Regions from separate parts of the Mesorhizobium sp. B2-4-13 genome, predicted to be linked through region 1. Evidence: riboswitches for the same ligand, from Rfam matches in the RefSeq annotation. Region 1 holds a riboswitch; the other holds the start of a gene.
The links. Region 1 has a riboswitch for S-adenosylmethionine ahead of FJ936_RS20425 (homoserine O-acetyltransferase). Riboswitches for the same ligand answer to the same signal wherever they lie in the genome.

Region 1 (9,324 bases):
TCCACGTCAACGGCTGGTCGCTGGCGATACCGGGCTACATGGTTTGGGCCGCGTTCCTCTATGCCGGTACCGCCTCGTGGCTGAGCTGGCTGGTCGGGCGGCCGCTCATCAGCCTCAACAGCGACCGCTATACGCGCGAAGCGGAGCTGCGCTCCTCGATGGTGCGCGTCAACGAGAATGTCGATGCCATCGCGCTGTACCGTGGGGAGGATGACGCCAAGCGACGGCTGCAACTCGACCTCGGCACGGTGCTGGGCGCCATGCGGCGCATCTACACCGCCCAGATCAATCTATCCTGGGTAACCGATACCTATGGCTGGATCACGGTCGTGGCGCCGATCCTGGTCGCCTCGCCGGTCTATTTCTCGGGGGATATCAGCTTTGGCGGGCTGATGATGGCGGTCGGGGCCTTCAACCAGGTCCACTCCTCCCTGCGTTGGTTCATCAACAACATCGGCAGCATTGCCGACTGGCGCGCCACGCTGATGCGTGTCGCCGACTTCCGCATCGCGCTCGATGAAACCGATGTGCTGCACGACAAGGAGAAGCGCATCGAATTCGCCGACAACGCCAATGGCAACCTGACGTTCGAGAAGCTTCAGGTGGCATCGCCGGACGGATGCACCAAGCTCGCCGACCAGCATGTCGAAATCCATGCCGGCGAGCGCGTCATGATCACCGGTGAACCGGGCGCCGGCAAGACGCTGTTCTTCCGCGCCATTGCCGGGCTGTGGCCGTGGGGCAGCGGGCGGATCGGCCTGCCGGCGGGTGAAACCATCATCTTCGTGCCGCGTGTGCCCTATTTGCCAGCCGGCACGCTGCGCGAGGTCCTCAATCACCCGAACGGGCATGCGCCGGCGAACGACGCCGACATTTCAGCGGTGCTTGCCGAGGTCGGTCTTGGACGGCTGTCGTCGTCGCTCGACCGCGTCGGACGCTGGGACCATGAGTTGGGCGATGACGAACAGCGATTGCTTGGCGTGGCCAGGCTCGCCTTGCGACAGCCAAAATGGGTGATCATCGACGAAGCCATGGATGCGTTCGACGGACCCTCGCTGCGGCGCGTGCTGTCGCTGCTGGAGAAGCGCCTGCCCGGCACCGCGATCATCAACATCGGGCGCGGCCAGCACAACAATCAGTTCTTCCCGCGTTCCCTGACGATCGTTAAGGATTCCGACGCGCCCGCGCTGAAACCTGCCCACGTCAGGGCGGGTGCCATCGAGCCGCCGCCAGCCGCGGCAAGCCTCCACCACAGGAAGTAGCAGTTTTTCCCCCGTTGCGGCCCGTTGCCTGGCCGCCAAGGCCCTGGCGGTCGGCATCTCGCTGCCGGACGAGAAGGAATGCGCCCTGCAACGCGCCGTGCTCGATCGCTGAGCTGTCGCCGGTCAGGCCGGTGGAATTCCAAACTTGCCACGAACTTCGTCGTAGAGGTCGCGCCGCCAGCGGCGGCCGTGGAGATAACCGTTGATCAGTTCCGGCAATGAATAACCAAGCGCATCAGACGAGCGGTTGGCCATGTATCCTGCAAATGCCTGTGGTATTCGCCCCCGGAGAATATCGGCGATGATCTGCCGCGTGATCATAAAGGGAGGGACATGGGGGTAGGAGCGAGCGATGTGCGGATGCTTACTCATCAGGATCGCGTAGGCTTCGACATAGCCGTCCCTGCGGCCTGAAATCGAATTCTGCGAATTGTGCTTCGTCCAGTCGATATCTTCCGATAATTGCGCGCCGAAGCGCTGTGCGAAGCGCAGCAGAAGCTCGCGGTCCTGCATCCGGGGAATGTCGCTGTCATAGCCGCCGATGGCCAGCAAAGCCTCGCGTCTGGCTGTTATAGCCGATCCGGCTATGAAGGCCGTCTGCGCGACCACCGCCCGCTCCAGCATTGGCGGGTTCAGGAAAGCGCCGCGGTTAACGCAGGCGGTGCCGCGGCCACCCTTCACCGAGACATATGAGGAGAGCAGGACTTCGAGCGCTGGATTGTCGTCGAACCATGCCAGCGTCCGTTCGAGCCGGTGCGGCAGGAAGAGATCGTCCGAATCAAGAAAAGTCACCACGGGCGCCCGGGCTAGCTCGATGCCGGCATTCCTGGCGGCATTGGCGCCGCGCCACTTCGCGCCGACATAGATCAGCCGGGGGTCATGGATGCGGGCGAGCGCCGCCTCGGTCCTGTCCGTCGAACCATCGTCGACGACGATATGTTCAAATCGCGGCATGCTCTGGGAAAGCACGCTTTCGACGGCGCGGAGCACTGTTTCGCGCCGGTTGTGAGTGGGCGTGATCACCGTGACGAGGGGCGCCTGTTCGGTCTTCCCGATCATATCACGTCGGTCGCCTCCAGCGCGTAAACACCCTTCGCGCCAGGTCCTTTGATCATCGGGATGGCTAAATGGATCGGACTTCCCCCTGGATGGGCCTCATCGGATTCGGTGCGACGCTACAAAAAACAACCTGCCATGTCACCCCGTCGTGCCGTCGTTCGACCGACCAGGCATGATAAATTCCAGCTCATGGCGCTTCAACTGCAACACTTTCGCACCCGCTGAAAGACGCGCGGCCACCCTCAAGGATTGGCAGTTGCGCCTGCGGGCGGCGCCCATTTCATTATCGCTTCAGCAGGAACACTGCTTGTTGGCCAAAGAAATTCCAGAACCACCATGGCATCGACAGGCCGATCTTCTGGCCGTTGGCGTCGAGCGCGGTCGCCTTCTCCACTGTCGCGCCAAGCTCTTCGCACAAATTGACGAAGTCTCGGATCGTGCAGAAGTGGATGTTGGGCGTGTCGTACCAGGAATAGGGCAGGTCGCTGGTCACAGGCATGCGGCCCTTGACGAACAGCGACAGGCGCACCCGCCAGTGACCGAAATTGGGGAAAGACACGATCGCCCGGTTGCCGATCCTGAGCAGCTCGTCGAGCACCAGCTTCGGGTTGCGGGTGGCCTGCAGGGTCTGCGACAGGACAACGAAGTCAAAGCCCTTGTCGGGATAGAATTCGAGATCGGTGTCGGCGTCGCCCTGGATGACACTGAGACCGCGCGCCACGCATTCGTTGACGCCACGCTGCGACAGCTCGAGTCCGCGACCGTCGACCTGCTTGGTGTCCTGCAGCAATTCGAGCAATGAGCCGTCGCCCGAGCCGACGTCGAGCACACGCGATTGCGGCGGGATGAGGTTGGCGACGACCTCGAGGTCGACGCGTTGGCTGCGGTTGACGCTCATGGCTTCGCCTCGTGGACGGCGCATGGCCTTGGTCCGAAACGTCTGCAACTTTTCGGGGTCATGGCTTCGCCGTTCTGTTTGGCGCACGAGCTTGATCCGAAACGTCTGCAACTTTTCGGGGTCATGCGCTGAGCCCCCTGGCGCGCGCGGCCGAGCCGATGAAGCCGTTGATGGCGGCAAACAGTTCCGGCTCGTCGAGCAGGAAGGCGTCGTGGCCGCGATCGGTCTCGATCTCGACGAAGGATACCGAGGCGCCGGCGGCGTTGAGTGCGTGGACGATGGAGCGGCTCTCTTCTGTCGGGAACAGCCAGTCCGATGTGAAGGACACCAGGCAAAAGCGCGTTTTCGTGCCGGCGAAGGCGTCGGCCAGCCGGCCGCCATGGTCGGCGGCGAGGTCGAAATAATCCATCGACCGCGTCATGTAGAGATAAGAGTTGGCATCGAAGCGGTCGACGAAGGTCATGCCCTGGTGGCGCAGATAGCTCTCGATCTGGAAGTCGGCATCGAAGCCGAAGGTCAGCGCTTCGCGGTCCTGCAAATTGCGGCCGAATTTGCGGTGCAGGGCGGCTTCCGACAGATAGGTGATATGGGCGGCCATGCGCGCCACCGCCAGCCCTTTCTCCGGGCGCTTGCCGTGTTCGAAATATTTGCCGCCATGCCAGTCCGGGTCGGCCATGACGGCCTGCCGGCCGACCTCGTGGAAGGCGATGTTCTGCGAGGAATGACGCGCCCCCGTGGCGATCGGCAGCGCCGAGAAGACGCGCTCGGGATAGCTCGACGCCCATTCCAGCACCTGCATGCCGCCCATCGAGCCGCCGAGCACGCAAAACAGTTTCTCGATGCCGAAATGGTCGATCAGCATCTGCTGCGCGCGCACCATGTCGCGGATGGTGATAACAGGCAGGTCGAGCCCGTAGGGCTTGCCGGTCGCGGGATTGGTCGAGGCCGGGCCGGTGGAGCCGAGGCAGCCGCCGATGACGTTGGAGCAGATGACGAAGAAGCGGTTGGTGTCGATGATCTTGCCCGGGCCGATCAGCACCTCCCACCAGCCCGGCTTGCCGGTCACCGGGTTGGTGCTGGCGACATGCTGGTCGCCGGTCAGCGCGTGGCAGACGAGGATGGCGTTGGAGCGGGCGTCGTTGAGCGTGCCATAGGTCTGGTAGGCGATCTGGAACGGTGACAGCAGCGTGCCGGCGTCGAGCTTGAGCGGCTTGTCTGGGCCGAAGCGCAACAGCGGGCTCGACGGGTTGTCGGCCTCGTTGTTGGTTTTTCCAGCGCGCGGAGCGGCCATAACATCCATCTCACACCTTGATCCACGCATAGGCCGCGGACAACAAAAAACCGGCATTGCCGTTGCAAAGCCGGTCACAGGATGCAAACGGCCCTTTAGCAAGTTGTTTAACGTGGCTGCAAGCCGACCGGCCAAATCACCACGGAACTGTCGCTGCCCTTCTAGAACTCGCCCGCCCTGCCGTCAATGCTGGCGTCTGGGAGTGTCTCAGTTTGAAATTGAGAACGTCGTTGGTGATTTGACGCACAGGCGAAACCGCCTATACCTCGCGGAAGGCAAGGGGGAACGCGTCCTGAAGGTTAAACTTCTCATTCTTGGATGGGTCGGCCTGTTACTCGCGGGAGTGCTTATCCTTCAAGTTTTCATGGGAGAACGCCATGGAGGGGGCTTCCTATGGGCGGCGATCATCGGCTTTACCTGGGCGATCGCTTATTGGCCGGTTACGTTGATTGTGCTCGGCTTAGGATTTTGGGCGTCAGACTGGTGGTTGAGGCAGGAGTAGACGCCCAGTCAAACCGAGACACTACCCGGCATCTGGGCTCCTTCTGCCACCACTCGACATTATCGGCCATGGCTTGTATTTCCGCTGCGGCCTCCAACAGGAGGCACTTTCGACGGATTTTGCAAAAATGAACCAGACATCGAATCAGGCACGTCCAACCCCGCGCGCGGGTATCATGGACATCGACGCCTATGTGCCAGGCAAGAGCACGGCGCCGGCCGGTGTCGCCAAGGTCTACAAACTGTCGTCGAACGAGAACCCGCTTGGTCCGTCGCCGAGGGCGATCGAGGCCGCGCGCGAAGTCGCCGCCAAACTCGACATCTATCCCGATGGCACTGCCCGGCGTCTGCGGGAGGCGATCGCCGAGGTGCATGGCCTAAATGCGCAGAACATCATCTGTTCCAATGGGTCCGATGAGATCCTCGGCCTGCTGGCGCAGACCTATCTCGCGCCGGGCGACGAGGCCATCATCACCGCCCACGCCTTCATGGTCTACAAGATCTACATCCAGTCGGCGGGTGCAGGTCCGGTGACTGTAAAGGAGACCGACGAGCGCGCCGACATCGATGCGATGCTGGCGGCTGTGACGCCGCGCACGAAAATCGTGTTCCTGGCCAATCCCAACAACCCGACCGGCACCTATGTGCCGTTCCAGGAGGTGCGCCGCCTTCATGCCGGACTGCCGGGAAACGTGCTTCTGGTGCTCGACGCGGCCTACGCCGAATATGTCCGCCGCAACGATTACGAAGCCGGCATCGAGCTGGCCGGCAGCGCCGAGAACGTGGTGATGACCCGCACCTTCTCCAAGATCGGGCTCGGCGGCGCGCGCATCGGCTGGATGTATGGTCCCCTGCATATCGTCGACGCCATCAATCGTGTACGCGGCCCCTTCAACGTCAATGCGACAGCGATCGAGGCCGGCATCGCCGCGATCCGCGACCGTGCCCATGTCGAGCGTAGCGTGGCGCATAACGAGACCTGGCTTACCTGGCTGAGCGGCGAAATGACCAGACTTGGGCTGCGCGTGACGCCGAGCGTCGGCAATTTCCTGCTCATTCATTTTCCCGACGATCAGAAGCATTCCGCGGCGGCGGCTGACGATTATCTGAGCGCGCGCGGCTATATTCTGCGGCGCGTTTCAGGTTACGGCTTTCCCAACGCGCTTCGCATGACCGTCGGCACTGAAGAGGCCAATCGCGGCGTTGTCGCCGCGCTCACGACATTCCTGAAAAGCTAGAACGTCTAAAGAGCTGGAACACCATGGCATCACCGATGTTCGAAAAGATCGCGCTGGTCGGTATCGGCCTGATCGGCTCGTCTCTGGCCCGCGTCATCCGACGCGAGGGCTTGGCTCGCCATGTCGCCATCTCGACGCGCAGTGCGGCAACGCTCAAGCGAGCCGAGGAACTGGGCCTTGGCGATTCCTACACCACCGATGCCGGGGACGCGGTGCGCGATGCCGATCTGGTCATTGTCTCCGTGCCGGTCGGCTCATCCGGCGCTGTAGCGGAGGAAATCGCGCCGGCGCTGAAAAAGGGGGCGATCCTCACCGATGTCGGCTCGACAAAGGCCTCGGTCATCGCGCAGATGCAGCCGCATGTGCCTGAAGGCGTCCATTTCATTCCTGGCCATCCGCTGGCGGGCACCGAAAAATCCGGCCCGGATGCCGGGTTTGCCGACCTGTTCGACAACCGCTGGTGCATCTTCACGCCGGTGCCGCGCACCGATCCGGAAGCGCTGGAACGGCTGTCGGAATTCTGGCGCCGCTGCGGCGCCAACATCGACACTATGGACCCGCAGCATCACGACATGACGCTGGCCATCGTCTCGCATCTGCCGCACATCATCGCCTACAACATCGTCGGCACCGCCGACGATCTGGAATCGGTGACCAAGACGGAAGTGATCAAATATTCCGCCTCCGGTTTTCGCGATTTCACGCGTCTGGCTGCCTCCGATCCGACCATGTGGCGGGACGTGTGCCTGCACAACAAGGATGCCATCCTGGAAATGTTGGCGCGGTTCTCGGAAGACCTGGCGTTCCTGCAGCGCGCCATCCGCTGGGGCGACGGCGACAAGCTCTTCGACCTGTTCACCCGCACCCGCGCCGTGCGCCGCTCGATCATCGAGGCGGGCCAGGATATCGACGCGCCCGATTTTGGCCGCCAGGCGGTCGAGCATCCGGCAAAGAGCTAGGTGATTTCAACCGGCCAGGCCGTTGCCATCATGGCGAGCGTCTCCGCCCGATCCGGCGCGCCCAGCCGGCCGCCGAAGCGCAGGCACTTGAGCGCGGCGGCCGCGCTGGCAAAGCGCAGTGCGTGCTCGACCGCCATGGCTTCCGCCAGCCCGACGGCAAAGGCGCCATGAAAGACATCGCCGGCGGCCAGCGTGTCGACCGCCTTGATCCTCGGTGCCTCGACATGGCGGGATGATCCGGCGCTTCGGTCGAACCACCAGGTACCCGCCGCGCCGCCGGTGACCGCGACGAACGCATCGGTGCGGGACGCCAAATCGATGCAGGCGGTCTCCAGATCCAGCGCGTGGCCGCATATGATGCGGACCGCCGGCTCCGAGGCGACGATGTGCGAGGCCAGCGGCAATAATCGTTCCAGCACCGCCAGGGGCGCGGTATCGGCATCGAGTATGGCTGGGCGGCCGGCGGCCCGCGCCGTCTTAAGGGCAAGCGCCGCGGCGCCCGGCCAGCGCACGTCGGCCAGTACGGTGTCGAATGCCGTTATGTCGGTGAACGGCAAAACCTCGGGATCGGCCTGCGCGCGCGCGTCGTAGAAAGGCACGATGATCCGCTCGCCATGCGCATCGACCAGGATCGAGGCCAGTGCCGAGCGGGCGCCGCTGACGCGGCGTACATGGCTGCAATCGACGCCCTCGGCCTCTATCCCGGCAATCAGCAGATCGCCGACCGGATCGTCGCCGGCGCTCGCCCATAGCGACACCTCGGCACCCAGGCGATGCGCGGCGCAGGCCGCGCTCGTGGCCATGCCCGAGGCGATCTGGATGCCGTCCGAGGCGATGAATTTTCCCTGATGCCTGGGCAGCGATTCGACACGAAGAATGGTGTCAAGCGTCAGTGCGCCGACGCTCAGCAGCTTTGCCGGCCCCGCCATCCGTTAGTTGACCGGTTTGATCTTGCCCAGCGGAATGAAGCCGAGGGAAGCCTTGCCCTTGACCACTTTCAGCGGCATCGACGGTTCGCTGCCAAGCAGCGCCAGGGCGCCAAAACCCTGCTCGATCGCATTCTTCTGCTCGGGTATGGCGCCGGCAAGAATAGATGCCACCGCCTTGGGATCCTTGATCCTGATCATCAGGTCGGCGTCGACGAGACCCTCGGCATCGACCGACAGCGGCCCGGAAACGGTGACCCGCGCCGTGCCGGACGACAGATCGAGGTTGCGGATTTCGATCCGCTGGCCGCGCAGGCTTTTCACCTGCGTGCCGATCAGCGCCACGCCGTTCTTCAGTGTCACGTCGCCGCTGGCATCGAGCGCCGGCAACACCCGCCCGCCGATCGCGTCGGCATCGATCTCGAGATCGCCAAAGCTGCCGACATAGTCGAGATCGCCGTTGTTGGGCTGCAATTGGCCTGACGCCTTGCCGGCACTGAACAGTTGCACCGGATCGGTGTCGTCGGCCGGGTCGGTCTGGCCCGACAGGCCCTCGGCCTGCAGCGCTACACGCCGGGGCAGCGGGTACCACAATTTGACGTTGGCCTGCAGATTGTCCCAGTCGATCCAGAGCGGCATCATGCCGGGGACGGAGGTCCGGAGTGGACCGCGTAGATTGGCAACAGGCGACAAGGGCTGGACGATCTGGGCGACGGCGTTGAAGGAGCCGGCCGAGGCAGCAATGCTCTTGGCGTCGTCCTCGTAGGCGAGGTTGTCGCAAGAGACGGCAAAGCTCAGTGGATAGCCACCGACCTGGAGGTTGGCGCAACCGGCCTCGATGCCGCTCTTGTTGAGCGTGGCAACCGCCTTGTCGGCCTCGGACCGGACCCTGTTGGCCAGATAGAACCAGCCGGCGCTGTAAATGGCGAACAGCACGAGGATGAACGCGGCAAGCCACCACAGACGGCGACGGTTACCCGGTTGGCGTTCGTCACTTGACGTCATGCTTTGGCTCTCATTAACGCATGGATGGTGTGGACGGATTCTCAAGTTCCGAACACTAGGTAGACAGAGACGGATGGAAAAAACACCGGTTACCGGTGCGGTGCTGCCATTCTTTTTGCAATCAGGCGCGGTGATATGGGCGATTTTTGGGTGTTCGGCTACGGTTCGCTGATCTGGCGACCGGG
Region 2 (9,324 bases), on a different contig from region 1:
ACGCTACGAACTGATCTTCTGCGTCGCCCATGCCGACGACCCGGTGGTCAAACTGATAAACAGGGCGATTGCCCGGTTTCCGCAGGTGCCGGCCCGGCTGTTGATCGGCGACGACCGTGTCAGTGCCAATCCAAAGCTCAACAATTGCGTCAAAGGCTGGGAAGCGGCGCGCCACGCCTGGGTCATTCTTGCCGATTCCAACGTTCTGATGCCGAGGGACTATGTCGAGCACATGATGGCGGCGTGGCAGCACGGTACCGGCCTTGTCTGCTCGACGCCGATCGGCTCCAGGCCAGATGGTTTCTGGGCCGACGTCGAATGCGCCTTCCTCAACACATTGCAGGCCCGCTGGCAGTATGCCGGCGAGGCGCTCGGCCTCGGCTTCGCGCAGGGCAAGAGCATGCTGTGGAACAAGCCGATGCTCGACGCCAACGGCGGCATCCGCGCGCTGGCCGCCGAGATCGCCGAGGACGCCGCCGCAACCAAGCTGGTGAACGGCCTCGGCCTGCGTGTCAACCTCGTTGCGGCGCCCTTCGAGCAGCCCCTCGGCCAGCGCACGTTTGGCGAAATCTGGTCGCGCCAGGCCCGCTGGGCGCGCCTGCGCCGCGTCACTTTCCCGCTGTTCTTCGCGCCCGAGATCCTGACTGGTGCGGCGGTCCCGCTGGTTCTTGCGCTGATTGCCGCGGCGAGCGCCGGCGTCAGTCTCTGGGCGACCGCGATTGCCGTGCTGGCGGCATTCTATCTTCCGGAATGCGCTCTGGCCCTGGCCAAGGGTTGGCACGTCTCGACGCGCATGATCGCGGCGACGGTCGCGCGGGACGTCATGCTCCCGGCCATCTGGGCGCGCGGCTGGCTCGGCGGCGCTGTCGACTGGCGCGGCAACGCCATGACCATCCGGACCAAGACGGCGGAACTGGAGGAGACGCCGTCGAGCGCCTGATCGCTGCTGACGACGCTGCCTGGACGAAACCTATTTGGCGGCCTTCAATGCTTGGGCGATATCTTCCAGCAGGTCGTCCGTATCCTCCAGGCCGACCGACAGCCTGAGCGTACCTGGCCCGATGCCGAGTTCGGCGCGGGCCTCGTCGCTGAGGTTCTTGTGGGTGGTCGTCGCCGGATGGGTGATCAGGCTTTTGGCGTCGCCGAGATTGTTCGAGATCAGCACGATGTCGAGGGCGTTCTGCAGGGCGAAGGCCGCCGGCTTGCCGCCCTTGACGTCGAGGCAGATCAGCGTCGAGCCCCCCGACATCTGCTTCTTGACGATATCGGCCTGCGGGTGGTCGGCGCGGCCGGGATAGATGACGCGGGCGATCTGCGGCTGCTCGGCCAGGAAGTCGGCGATCTTGCCGGCGCTCTCGGTCTGCTGGCGCACGCGCAGCGGCAGCGTCTCTAGGCCCTTCAGCAAGGTCCAGGCATTGAACGGCGACAGGCTCGGGCCGGTGTGGCGGAAATAGTCGTGCAGGTTCTCGTCGATCCACTTCTTGTCTGACAGGATGACGCCGCCAAGGCAGCGGCCCTGGCCGTCAATATGCTTGGTGGCCGAGTAGACGACGATGTGCGCACCAAGCTGCAACGGCTTCTGCTGCAGCGGCGTGGCGAAGACATTGTCGACGACCAGCCGCGCGCCGATCGAATTGGCAAGCGAGGCGACGGCGGCGATGTCGACGACTTCCAGCGTCGGGTTGGTCGGGCTTTCCAGGAAGAACAGCTTGGTATTGGGCCTGACCGCCTTTTCCCAATTGGCGATATCGGTGCCGTCGACCAAGGTCGCCTCGATGCCATAGCGCGGCGCCAGCGTCTCGACGACCCAGCGACAGGAGCCGAAAAGCGCGCGCGCGGCCACGATGTGGTCGCCGGCCTTGACGCTGCACAGAAGGGCAGCCGTCACCGCCGCCATGCCCGACGCCGTGGCGCGCGCGTCTTCGGCGCCTTCAAGCGCGCACATGCGCTTTTCGAACATGTCGACGGTCGGGTTGGCGTAGCGCGAATAGATGAAACCAGGCTCTTCGCCCTTGAAGCGGGCCTCGGCGGCCTGCGCCGTCTGATAGACATAACCCTGGGTCAGGTACATCGCCTCGGAGGTTTCGCCGAAGCCGGAACGCAGGGTTCCGCCATGCACGAGTGCCGTCTGAGGTTTCCAGTTGCGCTTCTTGGTGCTCATCGCTTTGTTCCAGACACAAAAAAACCGGCCGCGAAAGTCGCAACCGGTCCATACGGCCTTGCGGCCCGACGGTCCTTTAGCGACTTGTTTAACGTGGCTGCAAGCCGACCGGCCAAATCACCACGGGATAACGACCCTTTAGACCCGCGCCACGCTTGCGTCAATTGCCGGCTTCATTAAGACGTTTGTACCAAGGCAGGTTCCGCAGAAGTGCCCGGCGGTTTTGCGGCAAGAACCTGCAACAAACAAGAACCTGCAACGAAAGAGACCAGTCTTGGGGCGGAGCCAGACTTTGCGGCAGACAGGCATTCTTCCCGATCAGGACATTTCGGCGCTGTTCCGGTCCGGCGCGCTGAAGTCGCCGCGTGCGCTCGATGCCGACCAGATCCAGCCGGCGAGCCTTGATCTCAGATTGGGCGAAAAGGCCTGGCGGGTTCGCGCCTCGTTCCTGCCCGGTCCCAACCACAAGGTGTCGGAAAAGCTCGATCGGCTGCAACTGCACGAGATCAGTCTGACCGAAGGCGCGGTCCTCGAAACCGGCTGCGTCTATATTGTGCCGCTGCTCGAAAGTCTGGCCCTGCCGGCTGACATTTCGGCCTCGGCCAATCCGAAGAGCTCGACCGGGCGGCTCGACATCTTCACCCGCGTCATGACCGATCGGGGCCATGAGTTCGATAAGATCGCCGCCGGCTACAACGGTCCGCTCTATCTCGAGGTCAGCCCGCGCACCTTTCCGATCATCGCGCGCACGGGTTCGCGCCTGTCTCAAATCCGCTTTCGCACCGGCAACGCGCTGCTCTCGGAAGCCGAGTTGCATGAGCTGCATCGTGCCGAGATGCTGGTCGCCACGGAGCCGCCGAACATTTCCGGCGGCGGCATCGCGCTGTCGATCGACCTCAATGGCGACAAGGATGGGTTGGTCGGCTATCGCGGCAAGCACCACACCGGCCTCGTCGATGTCGACAAGCGCGCCGCGCAGGATGTCCTCGACTTCTGGGAGCCGATCCACAAGAGCCGCGCCGGCGAACTGGTGCTCGATCCCGACGAGTTCTACATCCTCGTCAGCCAGGAGGCGGTGCATGTGCCGCCGCTCTACGCCGCCGAGATGACGCCGTTCGATCCGCTGGTCGGCGAGTTTCGTGTCCACTATGCCGGCTTTTTCGATCCGGGTTTCGGCCATTCGGCGGCCGGCGGCACCGGCAGCCGGGCGGTGCTCGAAGTGCGCAGCCACGAAGTGCCGTTCATCCTCGACCACGGCCAGATCGTCGGCCGGCTGGTCTACGAGCATATGCTGAAGCGACCGCAGGCGCTCTACGGCACCGATCTCGGCTCGAACTACCAGGCGCAGGGCCTGAAGCTGTCAAAGCATTTCCGCGCCGTGCGCTAAGGTCGAAGCTGCCGATCCCCCCACGAGGGGCCCTTGTGGAAGAGAAGCCCGGCAGGGCAGAGGGGACGCGAAGGGTTGCTGCCCTCATTCATCCCTGCGATCTGTTGAGAGCCGAAGGCGTGACGGAAACCTATTGCTAGATCGGCGGGACAGCGCCCCGCTCTGGCTTGCCAGCCATTCCCCACGAGAGGGGAATCACGCGCTCATGGCTTCAAAGCGCCTTCACCGACACCTTCACCGGCTTTTCGATCTCGAGCGGGTTGCGCAGCGGCAGTCCGAAATCCCCGGCCTCGATCTCGAACACGTCGCCGGCTTCCGTCTTGATGCCGTCGGCGAAGGATAGCGTCGCGGTGCCGAACATATGCACATGCACGTCGCCAGGTTGGCGGAAGGCCGAATATTTGAAGTGGTGGTGTTCGAGATTGGCGATGGTGTGGGACATGTTCGTTTCACCCGACAGGAAGGGCTTTTCCCACAATGCCTTGCCGTCGCGCAGGATGCGCGACGTGCCGCGGATGTCCGAAGGCAGGTCTCCGATCAGGATCTCCGGGCCGAAGGAGGCATTGCGCAGCTTGGAATGGGCGAGGAAGAGATAGTTGACGCGCTCGGTCACATGGTCCGAGAATTCGTTCGACAAGGTGAAACCGACGCGGAATGGCGCGCCGTCGTCGCCGATGACATAGATTCCGGCGACCTCGGGTTCCTCGCCGGCATCCTTGGCAAAGGCCGGTGACATGAGCGCCGCGCCAGGCGCGACCGCCATGGTGCCGTTGCCCTTGTAGAACCATTCCGGCTGCACGCCGACCTGGCCTTTCGCAGGCTTGCCGCCTTCCAGTCCCATGCGGAACATCTTCATGGAATCGGTGAGTTGCTCCTCGCCGTCGGTGCTGAGCTTCTTGTGCATGGAATCGCGCGTCGCGGCCGACCCCAGATGCGTCAGCCCGGTGCCGGTCAGGTGCAGATGCGCTGGGTCGGGGTGATTGATCGGCGACAGCAGGCGCCCCCGCTTGTAGGCGGCGTCGAGATCGATCGTCTCGCCAAGCCCCTTGCGTTCGATCAGGGCGGCCAGGCCGACGCCGGTGCGGGCGGCCTCCATCGCCAGCGAATAGACGCTGCGCGCACCGTTGATGATCCGGGTCTTCCCGCCGCTGCGGGCAACGACACGGATCGTCTCGGCGTCGTCGAGAATCTGCGAGATCAGCATGATCAGTCCTCTCTCATTTATCTGTATCCGGCTGCCAATGGGCAAACCCTGACCGGCGCGGCGCGGAAACGCGCCACGGTTGAAACGCTTCGTCCGGATTGCGTTCGCGAGCCTGGTCCTTCCCCGGACTTCTTGGTGCCGACGGGCTGCCGGCAGCTTCGCGATCTAGAACCCGTATGCCTCCTAGTCCTCGCCCCAGCCCTCAAGCCTTGTTCTTGTTGTAGACGTCGAAGATCACGGCCCCGAGCAGCACCAGGCCCTTGACCACCTGCTGCCAGTCGACATTGACGCCCATGATCGACATGCCGTTGTTCATCACGCCCATGATGAAGCCGCCGACCACCGCGCCGATGACTTGGCCGACGCCGCCCATCGCCGAGGCGCCGCCGATGAAGACGGCCGCGATCACGTCGAGCTCGCTGCCGAGGCCCGCGGCCGGCACGGCCTGGCCGAGACGTGCGGCGATGATCAGCCCGCCGAGCGCCGACAGAACGCCCATATTGACGAACACCCAGAGCGTCAGCCTTTCGGTGTTGATGCCCGACAGTTGCGCCGCCTTGGCGTTGCCTCCCATGGCGTAGATGCGGCGGCCGATGGTCATGCGCTTGGTGACGAAGACGAACAGCGAGATCAGCACGCCCATCACCAGCAGCACGATCGGCAGGCCCCGATAGGTCGCGAACTGGAAGACCAGGAAGAGCGCCAGCGCGCTGCCGACCAGGGTCTTGATGACGAACAGGGTGAAAGGCTCGGCCTCATAACCGTGGAGTTCGCGCTTGCGTCGCGTCCTGAAGCCGAAATAGGCGTAGGCGAGCACCGCGATCAGGCCCAGCACGACTGTCGTCATGTGAAGCGTCAGGCCACTGCCCAAAACGGTCTTGCCGGCCGCGTTCACCGTCGGCGGGATCAGGGTCAGCGGGCCGATCACATCGGGGATGAAACCGGAACTCAGCGCCTTGAAACTGTCGGGAAGCGGGCCGACCGAGGAGCCGCCGCCAAGCAGCGCCTGGCAGATGCCGCGGAAGATCAGCATGCCGGCGAGCGTCACGATGAAGCTTGGTATGCGGTGATAGGCGATCCAGTACCCTTGCGCGCCACCGATCAACCCGCCGACGATGAGGCAGACGATCGAGACAACGAGGGGATTGCTGAATATGCCGAGCGGCCAGATGACCATCATCATGGCGGCAAGCGCGCCGATGAAGCCGGCGACCGATCCTACGCTGAGATCGATATAGCCGGCGACGATGACCAGCAGCATGCCGAGCGCCATCACGATGATGAACGAGTTCTGCTGCACCAGGTTGCTGAGGTTGACCGGTTTGAACAGCGTTCCCGACGTCGTGTACTGGAAGAACAGCATGATGACGATCAGCGCGATGATCAGGCCGTATTCGCGCAGGTTCGTCGTCAGCGCCGAGACGGCGACGCGAGGACCCTGCTTGACGTCCTCGGCGGTGCCGCTTTGAGGTGCGGGAGCGCTGTCTGTGCTCATGATGCTTTTCCTTCTCCGCGAACAATGGCGCGCATGATTTTTTCCTGGCTGGCGTCGCTTGCCGCCATCTCGCCGACGATGCGTCCTTCGTTCATGACATAGATTCTGTCGGTGATGCCGAGCAATTCCGGCATTTCAGACGAGATGACGATGATCGCTTTGCCCTCGGCAGCAAGGCGAGCGATGATTGTATAGATTTCGTACTTGGCGCCGACGTCGATGCCGCGCGTCGGCTCATCGAGGATCAGGACTTCCGGGTCGGCGAACAGCCATTTCGACAGCACCACCTTCTGCTGGTTGCCGCCAGAGAGGTTGCCGGTCAGCTGATAGACGCTGGAGGCGCGGATATTGGTCTTCTTGCGATAGTCGTTGGCGACGCTCATTTCGCGCATATCGTCGATCACGCCGCCACTGGAAACGCCGCCGAGGTTGGCCAGCGTCACATTGTGCTTGATATGGTCGATGAGGTTCAGCCCATAGGTCTTGCGGTCCTCGGTGACATAGGCGATGCCGTTCTGCACGGCCTTGCCCACTGTGGAAAGGTCCACGGGCTTGCCGTTGAGCAGCACCTCGCCGCTGATGCGCCGGCCATAGGAGCGGCCGAACAGGCTCATGGCGAATTCGGTGCGACCGGCGCCCATCAGTCCCGCTATGCCGACAACTTCGCCCTTGCGCACCTTGAGGTCGATGCTCTTGATCACTTGCCGTTCGGCATGGATCGGGTGGTAGACGGACCAGTCCTTGACCTCGAAAATGACGTCGCCGATGCTAGGTTCGCGCGGCGGGTAGCGATCGTCGAGGGATCGGCCGACCATCGAGGTGATGATGCGGTCCTCGCTGATGTCCTTCCTCGGCAATGTCTCGATCGTGCGCCCGTCGCGGATCACCGTCACCTTGTCGGCGACGCGGTTCACCTCGTTGAGCTTGTGGGAGATCAGGATCGAGGTCATGCCCTGCCGCTTGAACTCGAGCAATAGATCGAGCAGCGCCTGGCTGTCCTTCTCGCTGAGCGATGCTGTCGGCTCGTCGAGGATCAGCAGCTTCACTTCCTTGCTGAGCGCCTTGGCGATCTCGACCAGCTGCTGCTTGCCGACGCCGATATGGGTGATCAGCGTCTTGGGGTCTTCCTTGAGCCCGACTTTCTTCAAAAGCTCGGCCGTGCGCGCCTCGTTGGCGTCCCAGTCGATGACGCCGTATCTGGCTTGCTCGTTGCCGAGGAAAATGTTTTCGGCGATCGACAGCATCGGCACCAGCGCAAGCTCCTGGTGGATGATGACGATGCCCTTGTGTTCGCTGTCATGAATGCCTTTGAACTGGCATTCCTGGCCCTGAAAGATGATCTGGCCATCATAGGTGCCGGAGGGATAGACGCCCGAAAGCACCTTCATCAGTGTCGATTTTCCGGCGCCGTTCTCGCCGACCACGGCATGGATTTCGCCTTCCTCGACGTGGAGGTTGACGTTCGACAGCGCCTTCACGCCGGGGAACGTCTTGGTGATGTCGCGCATCTCCAAAATCGTCGAGGTCATCAGGGCAAGCTCCTCCTAGACTTTCTTTTTTAGGCGATTCCTGACGGAAAACCGCTGCGCACTTTTCCGGGAATGGCTCTAGGCCGGCAGAGACAATACCGGGGCCGCTTGTGAACGAAAAGGGGCCCTGCGTCGCGCAGGACCCCTGCCTTTGTAACCGGGATTACTTCAGGTCTTCGGCCTTGATGTAGCCGGAGTCGACGACCAGGGCCTGGTAGTTCGACTTGTCGACCTCATGCGGCGTCAGCAGGATCGAGGGAACCACCTTGACGTCGTTGTTGTAGGTCTTTTCGTCGAGGCCTTCCGGCTTGCCGCCGGAGAGCACCTTGTCGACCAGCTGCACCGTGGCCTTGGCCAGTTCGCGGGTGTCCTTGAACACGGTCGAGTACTGCTCGCCCGAGATGATCAGCTTGACCGAGGCGGTCTCGGCGTCCTGACCGGTCACGATCGGCCAGGGCTGTGCGTCGGTGCCGTAACCGACAGCGCGCAGCGAGGCGGTGATGCCGCGCGACAGGCCGTCATAGGGCGACAGAACGCCATCGACGCGGCTGCCGTCCGAGTAGTTGGCCGACAGAAGGTTGTCCATGCGCGCCTGGGCGGTGGCGGCGAGCCAGCGCAGCGTGCCGACCTTGTCCATCCCGGTCTGGCCGGACTTGATCTTGATCGAGCCGTCGTCGATCAGCGGCTGCAGGACGGAGATCGCGCCATTGTAGAAGAAGAAGGCATTGTTGTCGTCGGGCGAGCCGCCGAACAGTTCGACGTTCCACGGCTTGGTGTTCGGGAAACGCTCCTTGAGGCCCTTGACCAGGGAATTTGCCTGGATCACGCCGACGCCGAAATTGTCGAAGGTGGTGTAATAGTCGACATTCTTGGTCTTCTTGATCAGGCGGTCATAAGCGACGACGACGACGCCCGCGTCGTTGGCCTTCTGCAGCGCATCCGACAGCGTGGTGCCGTCGATCGAGGCGATGATCAGCGCCTTCGGACCCTTGGTGATTTCGTTTTCCAGCTGGCTGAGCTGGTTGGGGATGTCGTCCTGCGCGTATTGCAGGTCGACAGTGTAGCCGAGCGCCTCGAGCTGGGATTTGACGGCGTCGCCGTCATTGATCCAGCGTTGCGAGGTCTTGGTCGGCATCAGCACGCCGACAAGACCCTTGTCGGCCGCGTGCGCCTGATAGGTCATGGCAGCGATGCCAAGGGCCGCCACGGCGGCCAGCGTCTTGATAATCTTCACATTACTCTCCCTGGTTGATGGACGCGACACCTCGGGGCTTCGCGGGCCGCGCAGCCAGACAGGAGCGCAAACGCGCCGCTGTCGGCATTATCGATCTCCGGTATCCTCCCAATCGGCTCCGCGACGCAGTTTCAATCGATACGATTTTGATCGCTACGATCCTTGCGTCCCGGAACGCGCGAAGGGTGGGTCCCTTTGCCATAACTGTCAAATGCGATCTTTGCTGGTTGCTATACCGAAACCGGTATGATCTAGCATCCGGAAAGCAATCGGCGAGAAAGCTGGAGATCATGGCGGCATTGCGCGATCCCGAT

Region 2: another riboswitch for S-adenosylmethionine. It lies ahead of FJ936_RS03240 (O-succinylhomoserine sulfhydrylase); the one in region 1 lies ahead of FJ936_RS20425 (homoserine O-acetyltransferase).

What each region holds. Positions count from the first base shown of each region.
Region 1 is NZ_VFVB01000007.1:224,748-234,071, forward strand. It holds gene FJ936_RS20410 (ABC transporter ATP-binding protein/permease) at 1-1,262, shown strand, start outside; gene FJ936_RS20415 (glycosyltransferase family A protein) at 1,386-2,321, opposite strand; gene metW (methionine biosynthesis protein MetW) at 2,605-3,219, opposite strand; gene FJ936_RS20425 (homoserine O-acetyltransferase) at 3,341-4,510, opposite strand; SAM riboswitch at 4,586-4,663, opposite strand; gene FJ936_RS20430 (hypothetical protein) at 4,713-5,012, shown strand; gene hisC (histidinol-phosphate transaminase) at 5,140-6,249, shown strand; gene FJ936_RS20440 (prephenate/arogenate dehydrogenase family protein) at 6,273-7,208, shown strand; gene FJ936_RS20445 (sugar kinase) at 7,205-8,137, opposite strand; gene FJ936_RS20450 (DUF2125 domain-containing protein) at 8,141-9,139, opposite strand; gene FJ936_RS20455 (gamma-glutamylcyclotransferase) at 9,275-9,324, shown strand, end outside.
Region 2 is NZ_VFVB01000001.1:667,040-676,363, forward strand. It holds gene FJ936_RS03235 (ceramide glucosyltransferase) at 1-940, shown strand, start outside; gene FJ936_RS03240 (O-succinylhomoserine sulfhydrylase) at 971-2,161, opposite strand; SAM riboswitch at 2,218-2,295, opposite strand; gene FJ936_RS03245 (2'-deoxycytidine 5'-triphosphate deaminase) at 2,454-3,548, shown strand; gene araD1 (AraD1 family protein) at 3,760-4,752, opposite strand; gene mmsB (multiple monosaccharide ABC transporter permease) at 4,955-6,247, opposite strand; gene mmsA (multiple monosaccharide ABC transporter ATP-binding protein) at 6,244-7,776, opposite strand; gene chvE (multiple monosaccharide ABC transporter substrate-binding protein) at 7,940-9,010, opposite strand; gene FJ936_RS03270 (LysR family transcriptional regulator) at 9,301-9,324, shown strand, end outside.